DNA from 3 places in the Tenacibaculum mesophilum genome. Region 1 is predicted to be linked to each of the others. Evidence: riboswitches for the same ligand, from Rfam matches in the RefSeq annotation. Region 1 holds a riboswitch; each other region holds the start of a gene.
What was found. A riboswitch is a leader RNA that binds a small molecule or an ion and turns the genes downstream of it on or off. The one in region 1 is predicted to bind cobalamin.
Positions count from the first base shown of each region.

Region 1 (7,233 bases):
GTTTAGAACGATTGCGAGATAGGGTAAAAAAAACAATTATCTTTTGAGCTTCCTATCTTTATTTACATTTATTTTATTTCTTCTATTTTACCAGTTTTATATAACTCATTTACCATTAACTTCAATTCTTTCCAATCTATATTCTTAGTCAATTCTGAATATTCTTTAGTACTATCTAAAAATGATTTTAAAAACCAAGAATCAATTTTTCCAAATTTTGGAGGGTTGGTGAGTATAACCTCAATATTTTGTTGAGTCTTTTTTTTATGAAAATGACATTCTCCACCGTGAAAAGCATAATTAACCCTTTGTGAAAGTTGTCCTTTTCTAGGAACTTTTGAATTCCCTTTCCTAATAAGTTCTTCATATTGCTCTTTAATAGAAATATCATAACCAAACTTCTTTCCCAGTCGTTCCATTAGTTCAATTCCTTCTCTTCTATACTCTTTAATAGCCTCCGTTAGTATTTGTAATGTCATTTTATAGATGTTAAAAGCTCGTTTTTATGACTCATATTAACTATTAACAGTTTTATTATAGTCTATAATTAATAATAAATGTAAACTAATTCTTTTTAGTCAGTTCAAAATTCGTAAATCATAATTCATAATTAAAAAATTTACTCCACTTCCTTATAAAAAGTCAATTCGTATTCTGGTAACAAATTAGGGTGTGTAATTTTTATCAAATCTTTTAATACCAAATCTGGGCGTACAGGAGAGAGTTCAAAGTAAATTAAACCACCTGTTTCTCCTTTGTTATGCCCGATAGAAAATATCTTGTTATTGGTAAACGCATCAAACTCTTTGTAGTGAATGTTTGCGGTAGTTAACTGTTCTTTGGTAGCATACAAGCCACAGTTAAACCAAAAATCAGCGTGTTGTCCTTTTTCCAATACGCTTTCAAAACTTAGAGGTAAGCTACCTGTTCCTTTCGTGTCTTTCCATAAGTAATTTAAGTTTGCATCGTTGTAAAACGTCGCAATAAAGCTTTCACCCGCAGGAATATTCCATACATCTTTAAACATACTTCCAGATAAAATGGTAGGCTGTTTATCGCTGTTTTTAGCAATTTCTTTCGCTTTTAGGTATTCCTTTTCTATGTTGTTGAAAATACTATCTGCTTCCTTTTCTTTTCCGTATAAAGCCCCAAAAAATTTAATCCATTCCGCTCTTCCTAACGGAGTTTCTTCCAACCAATCGCCATTAAAAATGACAGGAATTCCTGTTTTCTTGATGTTTTGGTATAGTTTCGTATTTGGATGCAAAGCAAAACCAACCACTAATTCAGGCTCCATATCAATCAATTTTTCAGTGTTCATGTCTTGTTCCAAGCCTAATTCAACAATGTAACCTTCGTCAATTCTATTTCTTGTCTTTTTTGAAGAAATATATTTGGTATGCGGAAAACCAACAATAGTGTTTTCAGCATTCAAAAGTTCCAACATCGGAATATGTGTAGTACTGGTAACCACCATTTTTTCGATAGGAACTTTAATTTCATTTTTAGAAAGGTCGGTTTTATCGGTAAGCGTATAAGAATATAGGTCGTGAGAGCTTTGAAAAGCTTTTTTAATCACTAATTTTTTCACTTCGTTTTCTAAGATAATATCAAACCCTTTGGCATATTTTACAGTGCTTTTAGCAGGTTTCTTTTCGGTAGTTTTTTTAGTTTTTTGCTTGCACTGTGCAAACAGAAGGAATAAAGAAAAAATAAGTAAATAACGTTTCATAGTAAGATGTTTTTATAAGTGGAAGGTTAGAGTATCTCCGTAATTTAGTTTTAATTCAAATGATTTTTCCAAGGGAATTTCATTCATATACGACCAAAGACTTCTCATTACACCCGCATGGGTAACAAGCACGACTTTTTGATGGTTTTTGGTTGTTAATTCGGTTAAAAAATCGGTGGTTCTATTGTGTAAATCGATATAAGATTCTCCGTTTTTAGCAGGCGTTTTCACAAAATCGTTCATCCAAATATCGAGTTCTTTCTTATCAATATCGTTCCATTTTTGTAGCTCCCAATCACCAAAATTGAGTTCTTTCAATCGGTTGTCAAAAATTACTGTGGATGAAAGTTTTTCAGCCAAAAGCTTACAGCGTTGTAAGGGACTGCTGTAATAGGTAACTTCAGGATCATTCACAGGAACTTTTTTTAGAATATCGCTCACTTCTTCTTCAAAAGTAGTCGCAACCTTTATATCTGCTTGACCATAGCATATACCTTTGGCAATATCAGGTGTGGTATGTCGTACTAAAATAACTTCCATAAGACGAGTAGGCTTAGATAAAAAACAATTTCAGCTACTTGTTGCAAAGCACCCGCACAATCTCCTGTTTGACCACCAATCCATTTTTTAAAGAAATGTCCCATATACAAATAGGTAAGTAATAAGGGAAGTAATACTAAAAACACCATTGGGTTTTGAAAGAAAAATAAGGGAACTACTCCGAAAATAGCTGATATGAGTAGCGATTTACTACTCATTTGTTTGGTGGTTGGTTTTATTTTAGAACTGTCAATATCTCTTACATAGTCATGTGTATACAATAAAACCGTAGCGATAAATCGGCTAATACTATGTCCTGAGATAATTACTAAAATTAAATCAATAGATAGGTTTTGTAAATGATATAGAGCTAAAAACTTTATAGCTAGGATAAAGACCAAACCGCTTACTCCGAAAGTTCCGAGTCTGGAATCTTTCATAATGGTTAAAATCTTTTCTTTGGTCCATCCGCCGCCAAAACCATCACAAACATCGGCAAATCCATCTTCATGAAAAGCTCCTGTAATCCAAATAGAACTAATCATACTAATTACAATAGCAATATCCGTAGGAAAAATATAAGAAAAAGCAAAATAGGCTAATGCTGCAATGCTTCCGACTACAATTCCTACTAAAGAAAAATAGCGACTGCTTTTGTTGAGTATTTCAGGAGAATGATCTACCCATTTAGGACACGGAATTCGTGTAAAAAACAATACAGCAGTTAAAAAATAATGGATTTGTCTTTTTATCATAACTAGGCTTCGCTAACATTGGCACTTTTAAAAGTAGCCATTTCGTTTAAAAAGTTTACACTCGATTGAATAATAGGAAATGCAACCGCACAACCTGTGCCTTCACCTAAACGTAAACCTAAGTTTAAAAGTGGTTCAGCATTTAAAAATTCTAACATTTTTTGATGTCCTTGTTCTCCTGAATTATGACAGAAAATACAATAGTCTAAAATATCAGATTCCATAGCATGAGCGGCCAATAGGGCAGCAGTAACAATAAAACCATCAATAAGTAAAGTCATTTTTAAAGAAGCAGCTTCTAACATGGCTCCACACATCATTACAATTTCAAATCCGCCAAAAGCAGTTAAGGCTTCCATAGGTGTTGAAATAGAATCGGCGTGTAACTTATAGACTTCACATAATATGTCGATTTTTGTTTGTAGTCCTTTATCATCAACTCCAGTTCCTCTACCTACACAGTTTTCAATAGGTGTATTGGTAAAATAACTCATTAACAAAGCCGCAGATGACGTATTGCTAATACCCATTTCACCAAAACCAATAACATTGCAACCTTCACTATACACCTTTCTTACCAATTGTCTTCCTTTTTCTAAAGCTTCTTGGCATTGTTTTGAAGTCATAGCTTTGGTAGTACTATAATCTTGTGTTCCCTTTGCTATTTTGGCATTGGTAAGCTGTGGATGTGTTTCAAAATCAGCATTCACACCAGCATCTATAATATTTAAATGAATGTTATTCTGTTTACAAAACACATTAATAGCAGCACCTCCTTGCAAAAAGTTAAACACCATTTGTTGCGTAACTTCTTGTGGGTACGGACTCACTTTTCCTGTGGTAGCAATTCCATGATCTCCTGCAAAAACCATAATAGTAGGTTTTGAGAGTACAGGTGTAGTGGTATTTTGAATTAAACCAATTTGCATGGCGATTTTTTCTAAACTTCCTAAAGCACCAATAGGTTTGGTTTTGAAGTTGATTTCTTCTTGAAGTTCGTTCTGTAAATCTTTTGATAGAGGAGTTATTGTTGTTGTCATGTGTTATTTTAAAGTTAAAGGAAGTCCAGATACCATAAAAGTAGCTTTATCAGCTAGTTTAGCTATGTGTTGATTTGTCCAGCCTTGTAGTTGTGTAAATTTTCTTCCAGATTCGGAATTGGCATGTAATCCCATACCAATTTCATTAGAAATTATGATAATATTGGCGTCTATTCCAACCAATTTATTGATTTCTTCTTTGGCAATTTCTAACGCCTTTTCAATATCATATTTTGTGTCTACAAAGAAGTTCGTTAACCATAGTGTAACACAATCAACAACGACAGTTTGTTTTTCAGAAATTACGTTACTTAACCATTTTTCTTCTTCAACAGTGGTCCAACGTTCATCTCTATCAGAAATATGTCTGTCAACTCGTTGTTTGAAATCTTCATCCCAAATACGAGAGGTGGCTAGGTAAATAGGGGTGTCAGATAAAGATTCGGCTAGCTTTTGAGCATAGCTACTTTTACCAGAACGTTCACCTCCTGAGATATAATATATCATGAAATCGTATTTTATATTGACACAAAGATTGGAAAGATTTTTAATAAAAAACAAATTAAAATAGAGAACTGTTTATTTTTGCTGAACTAAAACCACGAATTATGACAGTATCTTCTTTTATGCCAGCAGTAACCCAAATGATTTATGACATGGGCTTACAGAACTATTTAAACGGAATTACTTTTGAGTGTCCAGAAGTAGCTTTACAAGAAAAAGAAGTAGCTGTTCGATATAAGTTGGAAGGAAAAGTGTTAACGAGTAAAGAAATAACGGCTATTTTTTCTAAAACCAAGGCAGAAGGAAAGACGTTGTACTATGTTGATGAACCTGTTTTGGAAAGTATCGCACCCGACATTGTTTTTACACAAGATGTATGTGATGTTTGCCAGATAGATACAGAATCTGTGGCAAAATCAGCTTATAAATTACCTAAAGTTCCAGAATTAATATCAATTACTCCCAATTCTTTAGAAGACGTTTTTGAGAATGCGTTAACCATTGCAAAAGCGATGAAGCAGGAAGCGGTAGGAGAGGTATATGTGAGTGGATTGAAAAAACGTATTTATGATATTGTAGATGTGCAACGTGAACATAGAATCCAATCGAAAAGTGTGATGTTATTAGAGTGGATAGACCCGTTGTTTAACTGCGGGCACTGGATTCCTCATCAAATAGGCTATGCTGGAGGAATTGATTTGTTATCGCATCCATCAGGAGATAGTATTGTAATTTCTTGGGATAAAATTGTAAAATACAATCCAGAGGTATTGATTATCGCTCCTTGCGGATACGGAATTGATAGAACTCTTGAAGATATGAAATTTTTAGAAGAAAGAGAAGAGTGGACCTCTTTGAGAGCGGTAAAAAATAAACAAGTGTATATTGCCGACTTTGCCATGTTTACACAATCTTCTGCTGGTACTTTGGTGGAAGGAATTGAATGTTTGGCAAAAATGATTCATCCAGCGTATTATACCCTTCCAGAAAACTTACAAACAAAATTCGCAAATTATCATGATTTGATGGTTGCTAATTTATAAGAATACTATACATTTGCCGTGATTTTTGGTTTTTCTTTAATCATCTTATTAAAGAGAATTAAAAGGGAATTCGGTGTAAAACCGAAGCTGTTCCCGCAACTGTAAGCTATTAAGCTTGTAACAAATACTCAAACCACTGTTTTTTTAATGGGAAGGTATGTTACAAGACGCAAGCCAGGAGACCTGCCAATTATTATAATTTAATTAAAACTTTCGGGATAAAAGTTTAATGTATAATGAAGAAAATAACAATAATATTTATACTGTTTTTTACGATTAATCTTTTTTCTCAAAAAGATACAATAGCTATTAACAAATTAAAAGAGGTAATAGTTAACGGGAAGAGAAATGTAGAAAAAAAACGCATTGCTACAAAAGAATTAAAGATTGGGATAAAAGAACAAACAAAAAACCCTATCAACTTAACAAACCTTCTACGATATAATAGTCCAATAGCTTTTAGAGATTATGGAAATGGAGGTGTGAGTACCGCTCGTTTTAGAGGAACATCGGCTTCAAATACATTGGTGTTATGGAATGGAATACCTATAAATGCTGTAGGAAGCGGACAAACAGATTTTAATTCATTATCTGCAAGTTTGAATGATAATATCATTGTTCAAAGTGGAGGAAATAGTGCTGAATATGGTTCTGGTGCCATTGGTGGTACGGTACACTTGAAAGATGAATTGTTGTTTAAAGAGCATCAAAAATTTCAATTATTTACTTCTTACGGAAGTTACAATACAACGTCTAATTTTTTTAAAAGCTCAGTAGGAACAGATAAGTGGAGTATAAAATTAGCTTCTACGTTTAATTATTCCGATAATGATTACACATATATTGATGAGCGGTATAAAGATGATTATGGAAACCTACTAACTAATGAAAATGGTAATTACAAAAACTACGGAATTAATTTTGTCATAGGTTATAAGTTTACTCCTACAAATACTTTATCGTTTTATTCGACCGCTTACTATGGAAATCGTTTTTTTTCCAACGGTTTCCCAAATCCATCTGCGAGTAGCGAACGAAATGAAGATTTCAATGAACGAAATTTATTACAATGGAAGTATGCGTTTTCGTCACAGTTTAAACAGGAGTTAAACTTAGCCTATCTAACACAAAAGTATAGTTATTATAGGAATAAGGATGTTGAAAATTTTGAATTTGGAAAGTCAAAAAATGTATTTATAAACCACTCTTTAACTTATAGACCATCTAATGTTTTGTCGTTTAATTACAAAACTATTTATGAAAATATAAACGGCAGTAGTTCTGATATAGGTACTGAAATAAGAAATTCAGTTGCTTTTGTAGGAAGTGTTAAATATCAACCTACTGAAAAATTAATAACGAATTTACAAGTTAGAAAAGAAATTAATTCAGATTTTAATGTGCCTCTGTCTTTATTCGTAGGAGGAGAATATAGATTAGCTAATCAATTAAACATCCTAGCCAATTTTTCAACAAATTATCGAGTACCTACTTATAATGAAATGTATTGGCCTGTAGTAGGAAATTTAAACTTAATACCAGAAAATTCAAAACAAGGGGAATTGGGAGCTTCTCTTAAAAATGAAAATATAAATATAACATCTACATTATTTTATATC
Region 1 is NZ_CP032544.1:638,026-645,258, forward strand. It holds gene D6200_RS02955 (alpha-ketoglutarate-dependent dioxygenase AlkB family protein) at 1-22, shown strand, start outside; gene D6200_RS02960 (DUF6896 domain-containing protein) at 69-479, opposite strand; gene D6200_RS02965 (ABC transporter substrate-binding protein) at 620-1,732, opposite strand; gene cobC (alpha-ribazole phosphatase) at 1,745-2,272, opposite strand; gene D6200_RS02975 (adenosylcobinamide-GDP ribazoletransferase) at 2,257-3,027, opposite strand; gene cobT (nicotinate-nucleotide--dimethylbenzimidazole phosphoribosyltransferase) at 3,030-4,067, opposite strand; gene D6200_RS02985 (bifunctional adenosylcobinamide kinase/adenosylcobinamide-phosphate guanylyltransferase) at 4,071-4,574, opposite strand; gene D6200_RS02990 (ABC transporter substrate-binding protein) at 4,676-5,614, shown strand; cobalamin riboswitch at 5,624-5,819, shown strand; gene D6200_RS02995 (TonB-dependent receptor plug domain-containing protein) at 5,851-7,233, shown strand, end outside.

Region 2 (7,233 bases), 970 kb from region 1:
TTTTATACACAACAAAAATAATTATAAATGAGAAATATATTGATTATTGGTGCTGGTAGATCGAGCTCTTCACTTATAAAATATTTATTGGATAAATCTTCACAAGAAAACCTACATATAACTATTGGTGATGTTTCGTTAGAAAGCGCTCAATCTAAAATTCACAATCATTCAAGTGCTACAGCAATACAGCTAGATGTTTTTAATGCTGAGGAGCGCTCAAATGCAATTCAAAAAGCTGACATTGTTATTTCAATGTTACCTGCTCGTTTTCATATTGAAGTAGCTAAAGATTGTATTACTTATGGAAAACACATGGTTACTGCGTCTTATATTTCTGATGAAATGAAAGCTTTAGATGAAGAAGCTAAAGCTAAAGGTTTAGTATTTATGAACGAAATTGGTCTGGATCCAGGAATTGACCACATGAGTGCTATGCAAGTTATTGATCGTATAAAAGAACAAGGAGGAAAAATGCTATTATTTGAATCTTTTTGTGGTGGATTAGTAGCTCCTGAAAGCGATACCAACTTATGGAATTATAAATTTACTTGGAACCCAAGAAATGTAGTATTAGCTGGTCAAGGTGGAGCTTCAATGTTTATTCAAGAAGGAACCTATAAGTATATTCCATATCAAAAATTATTTAGAAGAACTGAATTTTTAACTATTAATGGCAGTGGAAGATTTGAAGCGTATGCAAACCGTGATTCTTTAAAGTATAGAAGTATTTATGGTTTAGAAGATATTAAAACCATGTATCGTGGAACTATTCGTAAAGTTGGTTTTTCTCGTGCTTGGAATGTTTTTGTCCAGTTAGGAATGACTGATGACACTTACACTATTGAAGATTCTGAAAACATGAGCTATCGTGATTTCACTAACCTTTTCTTAGCCTATTCTCCTTCAGATTCTGTTGAATTAAAATTCCGTTCGTATGCAAAGATTGATCAAGATGATTTAATGTGGGATAAATTTGTAGAGTTAGACATCTTCAATCCGAACAAAAAAGTAGGCTTAAAAAACGCTACCCCTGCTGAAATTTTACAAAAAATATTGATGGATTCTTGGACTCTTGAAGCTGAGGATAAAGATATGATTGTAATGCATCATATTTTTGGGTATCAATACAAGGAGGAAAATCATCAAATAGAAAGTAGTATGGTTATTAAAGGTGATGATCAAACCTATACTGCTATGGCAAAAACTGTTGGCTTACCTGTAGCTATGGCTACGGTACGTATTTTAAACGGTGACATCACAACTCCTGGAGTTCAATTACCGATTAACGAAGAGGTGTACGAACCAATTTTAAAAGAATTAGAAGATTACGGAATTACTTTTGTTGAAAAAGAAGTTCCGTATTTAGGCTATAACCCTGAGAGTATAAAAGGATAAAGTCTTCCAAAACGAACACAAAAGGCATCAATTTATTTGGTGCCTTTTTCTTTTAAAAATAAAAGGAATCTCTATAAAGTTGGTATTTTTACCTTTAAATACTAAACTAAGATATGGGTAAAAGCATTTTAAAAAATCATATTAAAAATTACACAAATCTTTCTGAAGAAAAATTAACGGAAATACTTTCTTTTTTTGATTGTCAATCCTACAAAAAAAAAGAAATTTTATTACTCACAAATAAACGTTGTAATAAACTATTTTTTGTTACCAAAGGTTGCTTACATTTATATTTTATTGATAGTTTGGGCTACAAAAAAACTACACAGTTTGCTCTAGAAAATTGGTGGTTAACTGACTTTTTAGCTTTTCGGAACCAAAAACATGCTAACTTTACCATAGAAACAGTTGAAAACTCTGAAATTTTGTCAATCTCCTTTTCAAAATATAACGAGTTATTAAATAAGTTTCCCTTATTAGAAAAATATTTTAGAAGTATATATGAAACCGCATACGGAGCTGCTTTAATGCGTTTAAAATACATTAACAGTTACTCTAAAGAAGATATCTTTTTTAGATTTAGAAAAGACTTCCCTGATTTTGTACAACGAGTACCCCAATATTTATTAGCTAGTTTTTTAGGATTAACTCCTGAATATTTAAGTGAAATTAAAAGAAAATAGCTATTCTTAAGTTAGTTTATTTTTTACTAAAACATACTTAACTACCTTTGCATTTATATTAATTTAAGGGCATAATAGCATTATGAAAAACATGAAAAAAATTGTCGTTGTTGGCGGCGGTTTTGCTGGGTTAGAACTTATAAAAGGGTTAGGAAATTCTGAAAATTATCAAATTATTTTAGTAGATAGTAATAACTATAATTTCTTTCCTCCTTTAATCTACCAAGTATCCACAGGTTTTATGGAACCTTCTGCAATTAGTTATCCATTCAGAAAAATTTTAAGAAAATTTAAAAATGCTCGTTTTCGTCTGGGTACACTTGAAAAAGTTGTTCCAGAAGAAAATAAAATAGTGGTAAGTAATGGAGAAATAGCATATGATATCTTAGTAATGGCTACTGGTACAGAAAGTAATTTTTTCGGAAACAAAAACATTGAAAAGTACAGTTTACCAATGAAAACTATTAGTGACGCCTTGTCACTTAGAAATGTTATTTTAACTCGATTTGACCGTGCTACTAGAATTCACAATCCTGAAGAAAGAAAGAAGTGTTTAACTTTTGTAATCGCTGGAGCGGGTCCTACTGGGGTTGAACTTTCTGGTATTTTATCTGAAATTAAAACTTCAATTATCATAAAAGATTATCCAGAGTTAGATAAAAATGATTTTGGAGAAATTCATCTTATTGATGGTCAAAGCTCTGTATTAGCTCCTATGTCTGAAAGAGCACAAGAATATACCTCTAAAAAGTTAAGTGAACTCGGAGTAACATTAACGATGAACACCATGGTTAATGATTTTGATGGTGAAACTGTATATTTATCAAACGGAGAAGAAATACATACTAAAAACCTTATATGGGCTGCCGGTGTATCTGCTAAAACATTTGATGGTTTTTCAAAAGAAAACTTTGGTGCTGGTAGAAGGTTAAAAACAAATCAGTTCAATCTAGTACACTCATATGATAACATTTATGCTTTGGGTGACTGTGCTTTGATTTTAGGAGACGAAAGCTATCCTAAAGGGCATCCTCAATTAGCACAACCTGCATTACAACAAGCTAGAAACTTAGCTAAAAACCTTTCTAGAAAAGATACAAACTGGAAAACTTTTCAATATAATGATAAAGGTTCATTAGCTATTATTGGAAGAAATAAGGCTGTATTAGATTTCCCAGGACAAAAACAATCATTAAAAGGTTTTGTTGCATGGTTAATTTGGATTTTTGTACATATTATGGGGCTTGTAAACTTCAAAAATAAAGTAAGAACTCTATACAACTGGTTAGGCTATTACATATACAAAGACCAATATTTTAGAATGATTATTAAACCTACTCAAAGAGATACTAAATAAAATACGCATGAAAAATTTAAGCATTGTAGTAATACTACTTTTTACAATTATTACTGTTGGTTGTAATTCAGAAAAATCGAAAACCAATAAAAAAACAGAAGGAGTTGAACAAGTTGTATCTCCATCTGACACACTAACTAAACACCTAAAACCATTTAATCCTAATTTACCAACTATTGGACTTTTAATGTTTAATGGGGTTTTACAAGGAGAAGTTATAGCAACGTCAGATGTATTTGGAAAAGCAGATAAAGATGGCAAACAACTTTTTAATGTAGTAGCTATTGCTGAAACAGCTAAACCCATTACTACTGAAGAAGGAATGCATTTTGTTCCCGACTATACTTTTGAAAACTGTCCTAAACTAACGGCTTTGTTTGTACCAAGTGCTTACGACATGTATGCACAAGTACATAATAATAAAGTTGTAGATTTTATAAAAACAAAAAATCAAGAAACCCAATACACTGTTAGTAATTGTGCTGGAGCTAATTTAATTGGTAAATCTGGTATAGCAGATGGTCATAAAATTGTAACATGGATTGGCGGCGGTGAGCAACTACAAAAAGACTACCCAAATTTAAAAGTGCAAAACGACAGCTTGGTAACTTTTGTTAAAGACGGTAAGTTTTTATCTTCAAACGGAAATTTAGCAAGTTATATTTCAGCGTTAGAACTTCTCGAAATTATGACAAATACTGAACATAGAAAATTTGTTGAAAGCTATTTATACTTGGATCAACTTAAAAACTGGAAAAAATAAACATTAATTATAAATTTTCTTTTTCAAACATAAGCATCAATTTATTGGTGCTTTTTTTTATTACCAGTTCTAAAAAAATAATACATACATTTACCCCGATAAGTTCTTTACATACTTCATCAACCGAAAAGGTTTTACTTAACTGTAGATTAATAGGGAATCGTGTGCAAATCACGAACTGTCGCGCAACTGTAAGTAACACACCAAAAGTTTTTATCCTAGTATATCCACTGCCAAAAGCGGGAAGGATGATAAAAGCTGTTATAAGTCAGGAGACCTGCCTATTCGGATATTGACAATGCTTTCGCGATTTGAAGCTTTTGGGTCATACCGATGATATATTTTTAACGCACACTTTCTTTATGAAATGCTGTGCTTTTTTGGTATGTCATTATTTTTCCTCAAACATCTTATCGTTTTTAGCATTGCGAAGCATCTAAAAGAGCTTTTAAAATTAATGTTTAATTATAAAAGTTTAAAAGAAAATGCAAACGCACATTCTTGGCTATCCGCGTATTGGTAGCAACAGAGAACTCAAAAAAGCCTGCGAGCAATATTGGTCAGGCAAAACTAGTTTACAGGAACTTCTTGAAACAGGAAGAAATATCTGTCAACAAAATTGGAAAACACAACAAGAAGCAGGCATAGACCTTATTCCTTGTAATGATTTTTCTTATTACGATCAGGTGTTAGACATGACGCTTACTGTTGGAGCTATTCCTAAACGTTACAATGAAGTAATGTTAAAAACTTCAAATTCTGAACTTGACCTTTACTTTGCTATGGCAAGAGGATATCAAAAAGATGATCTTGATATCACTGCTATGGAAATGACTAAATGGTTTGACACCAATTACCATTATATCGTTCCTGAATTTTATAAAAATCAGGAATTCAAACTATTTTCTAGCAAAATTGTTAATGAGTTTGTCGGAGCTAAACAAGCAGGGATTAATGCTAAGCCTGTAATTATTGGTTTGGTTAGCTACCTTCTTTTAGGTAAAGAAAAAGAAGAAGGTTTTGATAAATTAGATTTAGCCCCAAAACTACTCCCTGTATATATTGAAATTCTACAAGAACTTCAAACACAAGGTGCAGAATGGATTCAATTTGACGAACCTTTTTTAGCATTAGATTTGAGTGAAAAAGCCAAAGAAACCTATCAATTTATCTATAATGAGATTAGAAAAAAGTTTCCTAAACTAAAGTTTATAGTTACTACTTATTTTGAAGGTTTAAAAGACAATCTTTCATTAGCTAACATACTTCCTTTAGACGCATTGCATATCGACTTAGTTCGCTGCGAAGAACAGCTAGATGATGTATTGAATACTCTTCCTAAAAATAGAATCTTATCGTTAGGTGTTGTAGATGGAAGAAACATTTGGAAAAATGACTTTGAAAAGTCATTACAGCTAATAAAAAAAGTCACTGATAAGTTAGGTTCTGAAAAAACCTTTATTGCTTCTTCTTGTTCTTTGTTGCATTCTCCTTGTGATTTAGATTTAGAGATCTCTCTTGACACTGACATTAAACAATGGCTTTCTTTTGCTAAACAAAAACTTACCGAAGTAAGCTTATTAAAAGAGTTATCTGAAAACACTAGTGATGAAAATATTTTAAATGCTTATGAAGAAAATAAAAAAGCTATTGCCAATAGAAAATCTTCAGCATTAATCCATCATAACGATGTAAAACTACGTGTTGATTCCATTAACGAAACAGATTCTAGAAGAAAAAATAGTTTTTTAATTCGTAAAGAAGCACAAGAAAAAGTATTGAATTTACCGCTATTCCCTACTACAACCATTGGCTCCTTCCCTCAAACTAAAGAAGTAAGAAGCTGGAGAGCTCAATTTAAAAAAGGTATCTTAAGTAGTGAAGATTACAAGTATTTGCTAAAAGAAGAAACTCAAAAAACCATTCAATGGCAAGAAAAAATAGGGTTAGATGTATTAGTTCATGGTGAGTATGAGCGAAACGATATGGTAGAGTATTTTGGTGAACAACTTGCCGGAGTTACATTTACTAAAAAAGGTTGGGTTCAAAGTTATGGTAGTCGTTGTGTAAAACCTCCTATTATTTATGGGGATGTACACAGACCACACCCAATGACTGTTTATTGGTCACAATATGCACAATCTTTAACTGACAAATGGGTTAAAGGAATGCTTACAGGCCCTGTTACTATTTTACAATGGTCGTTTGTGCGTGACGATCAACCTCGTAGCATTACTTGCCAACAAATTGCACTGGCTATACGTGATGAAGTTAGAGACCTAGAAAATGCTGGTATTAGAATTATTCAAATTGATGAGCCTGCTATAAGAGAAGGTTTACCATTACGAAAATCAGGGTGGAATGATTATCTAAAATGGGCTATTGAAGCTTTTAAAATTTCTTCTTGTGGTGTAAATGACGCTACACAAATACATACACATATGTGTTATTCAGAGTTTAACGACATTATTCAAAGCATTGCTGAGATGGATGCCGATGTAATTACTATTGAATGTTCTCGCTCTCAAATGGAGTTGTTAAACGCTTTTGCAGATTTCAAATATCCGAATGAAATTGGACCTGGGGTTTATGACATCCACTCACCAAGAGTTCCTTCAAAAGAAGAAATGGTTGAATTACTACAAAAAGCACAAAAAGTTATTCCAGCTTCTCGTCTTTGGGTAAATCCTGATTGTGGTCTTAAAACTAGACATTGGGATGAAACTGAAAAAGCTTTAATAGCTATGGTTTCAGCTTCAAAAGAAGCCTCTTTAAGCTATAATGCTAACACCTTAGAAACTGTAAATTAATAATAAAGTGCCTGAAAAGAATATTTCAGGCACTAATTATACTAACATATATAAAATGACCACAGAAGAAAAAATAACAAAGTCGGAAACACGTATTTTCAAAGCCGTATTTCCAAATACAACCAATCATTATGACACCCTTTTTGGAGGAACCGCTATGCAACTAATGGACGAAGTTGCTTTTATTACAGCAACACGATTCTGCAGGCAAAAAGTTGTAAC
Region 2 is NZ_CP032544.1:3,010,668-3,017,900, reverse strand. It holds gene D6200_RS13785 (saccharopine dehydrogenase family protein) at 28-1,398, shown strand; gene D6200_RS13780 (Crp/Fnr family transcriptional regulator) at 1,512-2,081, shown strand; gene D6200_RS13775 (NAD(P)/FAD-dependent oxidoreductase) at 2,164-3,438, shown strand; gene D6200_RS13770 (DJ-1/PfpI family protein) at 3,446-4,201, shown strand; cobalamin riboswitch at 4,314-4,500, shown strand; gene metE (5-methyltetrahydropteroyltriglutamate--homocysteine S-methyltransferase) at 4,687-7,011, shown strand; gene D6200_RS13760 (acyl-CoA thioesterase) at 7,067-7,233, shown strand, end outside.
Region 2: linked by a shared signal. The riboswitch ahead of metE (5-methyltetrahydropteroyltriglutamate--homocysteine S-methyltransferase) and the one ahead of D6200_RS02995 (TonB-dependent receptor plug domain-containing protein) in region 1 are both predicted to bind cobalamin.

Region 3 (7,233 bases), 830 kb from region 1:
AATCAACTTCAAACGTCTTTAAGTTTCTGTTGTTAATTCCTATAATTTTATTATCCAAATCTCCAATTTTATCTAAGTCTTCTTGGGTATGGATTTCATATAAGACTTCTAATCCTAAATCTGTTGCTAATTGACCGTAATTCTTCAATTGTTCGGCTGTCAAACAAGTAGCTATTAACAACACCACATCAGCACCAATTGCTTTAGCTTCTACTATTTGAAACCCATCAACAATAAAATCTTTTCTTAAAATGGGTTTTTGTTGATTAATTACTCGTGCTTCCATCAAATCTGCCATGGTACCTCCAAAAAAAGAAGTATCGGTTAAGATTGATTGTGCTGCTACATTAGCATCTAAATATCCATTCGTTACTTCAGTAATCGTTGCTTTGTCATTGATAATTCCTTTAGAAGGCGATTGACGTTTAAACTCTGCTATAATTCCTGTTGAATAAGGCTCCAACAATGATTTTTTCAAAGAAATTGGTTGTCTTTTAAAATTCGGACTTTCAACCAGCTTTTTAACAGCAACTTCAGCTTTTATTTTTGCTACTTCCTGTTTTTTAAAGGCTATTATTTTATCTAGTATAGTCATTTCAATTATAAATTATGATTTTTTAATTATGAATTACGAATTGTCTTTTGGATACTTCCTATGATTCTAAGTATTTTCTCTGTATCATTTAAAAATGATTATGCTGTATCTTTTGAAAGAAAACTAGTGTCTTTTAACAAACGAATCCAATAATGTGTTTCTCTTGCTTCTTTATATGTTATGGTTAGTTTAGCATAAAAATCTTTTCTGCTCTGACCACCAATTGCTTCTTCTATATTCGCTCCAATTGATGTACCTGAACGTAATAATTGTTTACTTAAAACAAACACCTTTTTCTCTTGTGATAAATGTTTGTACAAGTTCACAACTCTCACAGCAAAATCATAGCTCTTTTCCTGAATAATATTACCCTTCTTCATAATTAACAACTTATAATTCGTAATTACTAATTCGTAATTAATTTATTTAAACATTCTTTCGCTCTTAACCCTAATAACGAATCTTTAGCTTCTTCAAATGCGATTTCAAAACTCTTATTTTTATTAAACGTTTTTAAGGCAAATGCTGCGTTAGTTAATACCACATTATTTTGCTCTTCTGTTCCTTTTCCATTAATAATATTTACGAATATTTCAGCAGCTTCTTTAACGGTATTCCCTCCAAAAATAGCTGATGGAGAAATTTGTTTTTGTCCTAAGTCAGATGGAGAAACTTGTTGCTCTGCCTCTTTTGTAAATAATTTAAAATCTCCTGTTAACGATATTTCGTCGTACCCATCTAATGCATGTACCACACCATAATTTACTTCAGATTGTTGCAACATATAATTGTACACTCTGGCAACCTCTAAATTAAATACGCCCACCAATTGATTTTGTGGACGACTTGGATTTACCAATGGCCCCAACATGTTAAAAAATGTTTTTACTCCTAATTCTCTTCGAATAGGTGCTACAACTTTCATCGCCGGATGAAATAACGGTGCGTGTAAAAAACAAATATTTGCTTCTTCTAACTGACGCTTTAACGTAGTCTCATCATTTGTGAAATTGTATCCTAAAAACTCTAACATATTAGAAGAACCTGATGCAGAAGACACACCATAATTTCCATGTTTTGCAACTTTATGTCCTGTTCCCGCCACAATAAATGAGGTTAATGTTGAAATGTTGAACGTATTTTTTCCATCTCCCCCTGTTCCGCATAAATCAATCGTATTAAAGTCTGATAAATCTACCTTTATCGCTAATTCTAATAAAGCTTCTCTAAACCCTGATAATTCATCAACCGAAACTGGTCGCATTAAAAACACGGTAATGAATGCAGCTATTTGTGAAGCATTGTATTTTTCTTGTGCAATATTTATCAAAACTTCTTTCGATTGTTCCTTGGTCAATCGTTTTTGTTCAAATAGGGTGTTTAGTATTTTTTTCATATCAATAGCTTTAAGCTTTTGGCTTTTGGCTTTCGGCAAAAGCAATAAAATTCTGAATCATTTTTTTTCCGTCTGGAGTTAAAATACTTTCTGGGTGAAACTGTACTGCTTCAATAGCAAATTCTTTATGGCGTAATGCCATAATGCTTCCTTCTTCATCAACTGCTGTTATTTCTAGTTCCTCAGGAAAGTTGTTGTGTGAAGCAATCCAAGAGTGATAACGTGCAGCTTCAAAAGTTTCTGAAATATCTTTAAAGGTAATTGCATTATTTTTAGTCACTTTCATTTCAGTAGCTACTCCATGAAATACATCGTTCAAGTTTTCTAACTTACCTCCAAAAACTTCCGTTATTGCTTGCAAACCCAAACACACTCCAAAAATTGGAATTTTACCTGCATAGGTTTTTATAGTTTCCTTTAAAATACCTGCTTCATCAGGAATACCTGGTCCTGGTGACAGAATAATAGCATCGTATTTTTTAATTTCATCTACTGAAATTTCATCGTTACGATACACATCTGGCAACTTTCCTGTTATATCCTCCACATAATGTACCAAATTATAGGTAAATGAGTCGTAATTATCTAATATTAATATCTTCATATTTATAGTATTGAGTATTGAGGTTTGAGTAATAATAAAACATGTATATCCTACATGTAAATACAAACATCTCAATTCTAATTTTATATTTCTTCTGCTAACACCAATGCTTTTTTAAGTGCTGCTAACTTATTATTTACTTCTTGTAGTTCGTTTTCTTCTTTAGAATTAATTACAATTCCTGCACCTGCTTGGTAAAACAAAGTATTATTTTTACTTACAAAAGAACGAATTGCTATGGCTTGATTTACATTTCCGTTCAGTCCAATAAAACCAACACATCCTCCATAAAATCCACGGGTTTGATTTTCGTATGTATCTATCAATTCCATGGCTTTGTATTTTGGTGCTCCACTTAATGTTCCTGCTGGAAATGTATCTCCAACAATTTCTATTGGGTTTCCTGTAATTTTACCTGTTACTGTTGATACCAAGTGAATTACATGACTAAAATATTGAACCTCTTTATAGGTTTCAACTGTTACATTGGTTGCATGTTTACTTAAATCATTTCTCGCTAAATCAACCAACATTACATGTTCTGCATTTTCTTTCGGGTCATTTGCTAACTCTTTCGCCAACTCTCTATCTTTTTCATCATCACCTGTTCTTCTAAAGGTTCCTGCAATTGGATTAATAATAGCCTGACCTTCATTTATCTTAATTTGTGCTTCTGGCGAAGACCCCATCAATTTAAAGCTTCCGTAGTCAAAATAAAATAAATATGGAGAAGGGTTTATAGAGCGTAATGCTCTGTACACATTAAATTCATCTCCTTTAAATTTTTGTTGAAATTGACGTGATAAAACCAACTGAAAAACATCTCCCCTTTTACAATGTTCCTTTGCTTTTGTTACACTTTGCTTAAATTCCTCATCCGTGATATTCGAAGTTTCTTCTCCTTGAAAAGCAAAGTCGTATTTAGCAAAAGATTGAGAATTTACCAAGTTTTCAATTTCTGATAATCGAGATTCTTCTCCTTCTGGTATATTTTCTATCAAAATCATTTCATTTTTAAAATGATTGATTGCTACAATAAATCGGAAAAAGCTATACTGTAATACTGGAATTTCAGAAGGTGCTTTATCTGATTTTAACTGAATTGTTTCAAAGTATTGAACCGCATCAAAAGTTGTATAACCATACAATCCATTAAATGATTTTATTTCCTCTGAACAATTTATCGAAATAACATTGCTATACGCATCAAACTTCTCATAAAAATTTCTTTGAATAGGCTCTCTTTCTAATTCTTCTTTTCGATACGACAATAACAATTCATCATTTTCTGCCTTGATGGTTATCAAAGGTTCTATACACAAAAACGAATAACTATTTTCTTTACTATGATAATCTGAACTTTCTAACAGCAAACTATTCGCATACTTGTCTCTTGTTCTTAAATACAAGCTAACTGGCGTTATCATATCTGCCAATTGTTTTTTTGCTATTGTTTTAAAGGTAATTTTTTTCATTTTATTTAATATGTAAAAAACAAAAAAGGCTTATCATGAGATAAGCCTTTTCGTTGTATTATAGATATAACAAGATGGTCTCACTAACGTAAGTTATGAGTTTTCCACCACCAGTTATTTAATTGTTGTTTTATCATTATGCTACAAATGTATAAAGTGATTTTGATTTTACAAACTTTTTCGTATTAAAAATAAATAAACAATACTTAATTTACAGAAAAATCTTCTTTAGAGAAGCAAATATCTATTGGCGAGTTACCTATTCCTTTTACAGTTTTAAAAACAGATTTATCTTCATTATAAATAGTAAGTATACTTTTATCTGTATCAAAAAAATCTTCTGCACCTAAAACATATACTTTTCCTGTAATAGGATGCTCTCTTATAACAGTTGTAAGCATTATTCCTTCTGTAGTTGGATTAATAAATTCTTCTGCTTTTTTTGTTTCTGTGTTAAAACGGTGAATCACTCCTGTTGACACTTCTGACCAATAAACATAACTACTTGATTCACTTACAGAAAGCATACTATTCTTATACAAATTCACTCCTGTTAATGTAACCGTTTCATCAATACCATAATCAGTTGCCAAACTTACAAACTTAGCATCTCCAACTCTTTTCTCAGTTCCTATCCAAATTTTATTGTTTTTATCTTTTAAGATTCCTGAAATTACATCATCAAATATTACTGTGGTTTTTATTGACTTATCTTTGATATTTAATACTTTCAACTCTTTATCGTCAGCAATCAATACGTTTTCTCCATCTACCAATACTCCTGATTTTGAAAACAATACTTTTGAAGAAACTCCATCAATCTTATCTTTCACTCCTTCACTTATATTAAAAAACGATAAATCATATGTTCTTCGTCTTCCTCTTCCACCAGTAGAAATGATTACTCCATCAGTTTCTGAGTACATAGCCAAGTACGAAGGACTACTTACCTTAGATGTAGTCACTGCTACTTCTTCTGCAAGATCTTTTAAGTTTAATTTTGTAACAAAATTAGGTCCGTCTTGAGACACTATGAATAAACTATTTTCAAAGTTTGTAAAAGATATTGAATTTTTATTTAGAGACTCATATACATTTGGGGTAAAAACTTGACTTTCATCTAAATGCCCTACCACTGTTTTGTCCCCCTCATAACTTAGTATAAAAGAATTATCATAAATTGGAGTTGGTTCTTGTTTCGTTGAATCACTTGAACATGAAAAAAAAACTGATATTAAACATACCAATACAATACTATAATTACGTATCATTATTATAATTAAATTTAAAGTTTCTGAAAACAAAAAAATACAAACATTATATTTCAAATGTTCTTTACTGCTTCTTCTTTTAACCCGAAAGAAAAGCAATGAATTAAATTTTGGCAGGTCTCCTGACTAACATCTTGCTACTACCTTCCCGTAAAAACAGTGGCGTAAGAAATAACAAGTATCTATAGTTTTAATAGACTAAGTTTACAGTTGCGGGTACAGTTTAGGATTCTCACCTAATTCCCTTTTAATTTTCTTTACAATAAAGAAAAACCGCGGCAAATATATTTTAGTCGTAGGAAAGAAACACTAATTTTACTGTTAAAATTACACTTCCTTCTTTTTCGATAAAAGTAAACTCTCATAATTGTTATAAGAATAATTAAAAAGTAGAATAATAATAGCTTAAAACGCAAATTAAAGTTAATTAAAATATGTTTTTCAACTTTTAAAGTTATAATATATAATCAAAAAAAGCATAATTGTTTAAAAATAAAAACATCATTCAGTTATTTGCATTATAATAAACAATAAAATTAAAATTATGTGTGGAATTGTATGTGCGTTTGATTTAAAACAATCTTCAGATAAATTAAGACCTCAATTATTAGAAATGGCTAAGAAAGTTCGCCATAGAGGTCCAGACTGGAGTGGAATTTATAGCGATGAAAAAACAATTATGGCACATGAGCGACTAGCAATTGTTGATCCTGCCTCTGGACAACAACCTCTATTTAGCCATGACCGTAGATTTGTCTTAGCTGCTAATGGAGAAATATATAATCATAAAGAAATAAGAAAACAACTTAAGGAAAAACATGAGTTTTTAACTAAATCTGATTGTGAGGTTATCTTAGCTTTATACAAAGAAAAGGGAGTTGAGTTTTTAGATGATTTAAACGGGATTTTTGGTTTTGCTGTATACGATTCAATTACAGATGAATATTTAGTAGCTCGTGACCATATGGGAATTATTCCTTTATACATGGGATGGGATAAACACGGAACTTTTTATGTGGCCTCTGAGTTAAAAGCGCTAGAAGGAGTTTGTAACAAAATCGAAATTTTTCCTCCAGGACACTATTATACGCGTGAAGACGGATTACAAAAATGGTATTCTCGTGATTGGATGGAATACGAAGCTGTGAAAGACAATAAGACCTCCATAGATGAAGTTCGCGATGCTTTAGAAGCCGCTGTTCATAGGCAACTAATGAGTGATGTACCTTATGGAGTATTACTTTCTGGTGGATTGGATTCTTCCATCACCTCTGCTATTGCAAAAAAATATGCTGCTAAACGCGTAGAATCTGGTGATAAAGATGCTGCTTGGTATCCGCAATTACATTCATTTTCTATTGGTTTAGAAGGTTCACCTGATTTAGCTGCAGCTAAAAAAGTATCGGAATATATTGATACTATTCATCATGAAATAACCTTTACTATTCAAGAAGGCTTAGACGCAATAAAAGATGTTATTTACAACTTGGAAACTTACGATATTACAACAGTTCGTGCCTCTACTCCAATGTATTTAATGGCACGTGTTATTAAATCTATGGGAATAAAAATGGTCTTATCTGGCGAAGGTGCTGATGAACTTTTTGGAGGATATTTATACTTCCATAAAGCCCCTAATGCAGAAGAATTCCATAAAGAAACTGTACGAAAACTAGATAAATTGTATCAATACGATTGTTTACGCGCCAATAAAAGTTTAATGGCTTGGGGAATTGAAGGTCGTGTACCATTTTTAGATAAAGAATTTATGGATGTAGCAATGCGTATTAACCCAGAAGACAAAATGATTAATGATGAACGTATGGAAAAATGGGTGTTACGTAAAGCTTTTGAGAGCTATTTACCAAAAGAAGTAGCTTGGAGACAAAAAG
Region 3 is NZ_CP032544.1:3,149,717-3,156,949, reverse strand. It holds gene trpC (indole-3-glycerol phosphate synthase TrpC) at 1-595, opposite strand, end outside; partial or broken gene D6200_RS14400 (four helix bundle protein) at 622-975, opposite strand; gene trpD (anthranilate phosphoribosyltransferase) at 1,002-1,991, opposite strand; gene D6200_RS14390 (anthranilate synthase component II) at 2,002-2,595, opposite strand; gene D6200_RS14385 (anthranilate synthase component I family protein) at 2,679-4,070, opposite strand; gene D6200_RS14380 (hypothetical protein) at 4,277-5,341, opposite strand; cobalamin riboswitch at 5,437-5,634, opposite strand; gene asnB (asparagine synthase B) at 5,886-7,233, shown strand, end outside.
Region 3: linked by a shared signal. The riboswitch ahead of D6200_RS14380 (hypothetical protein) and the one ahead of D6200_RS02995 (TonB-dependent receptor plug domain-containing protein) in region 1 are both predicted to bind cobalamin.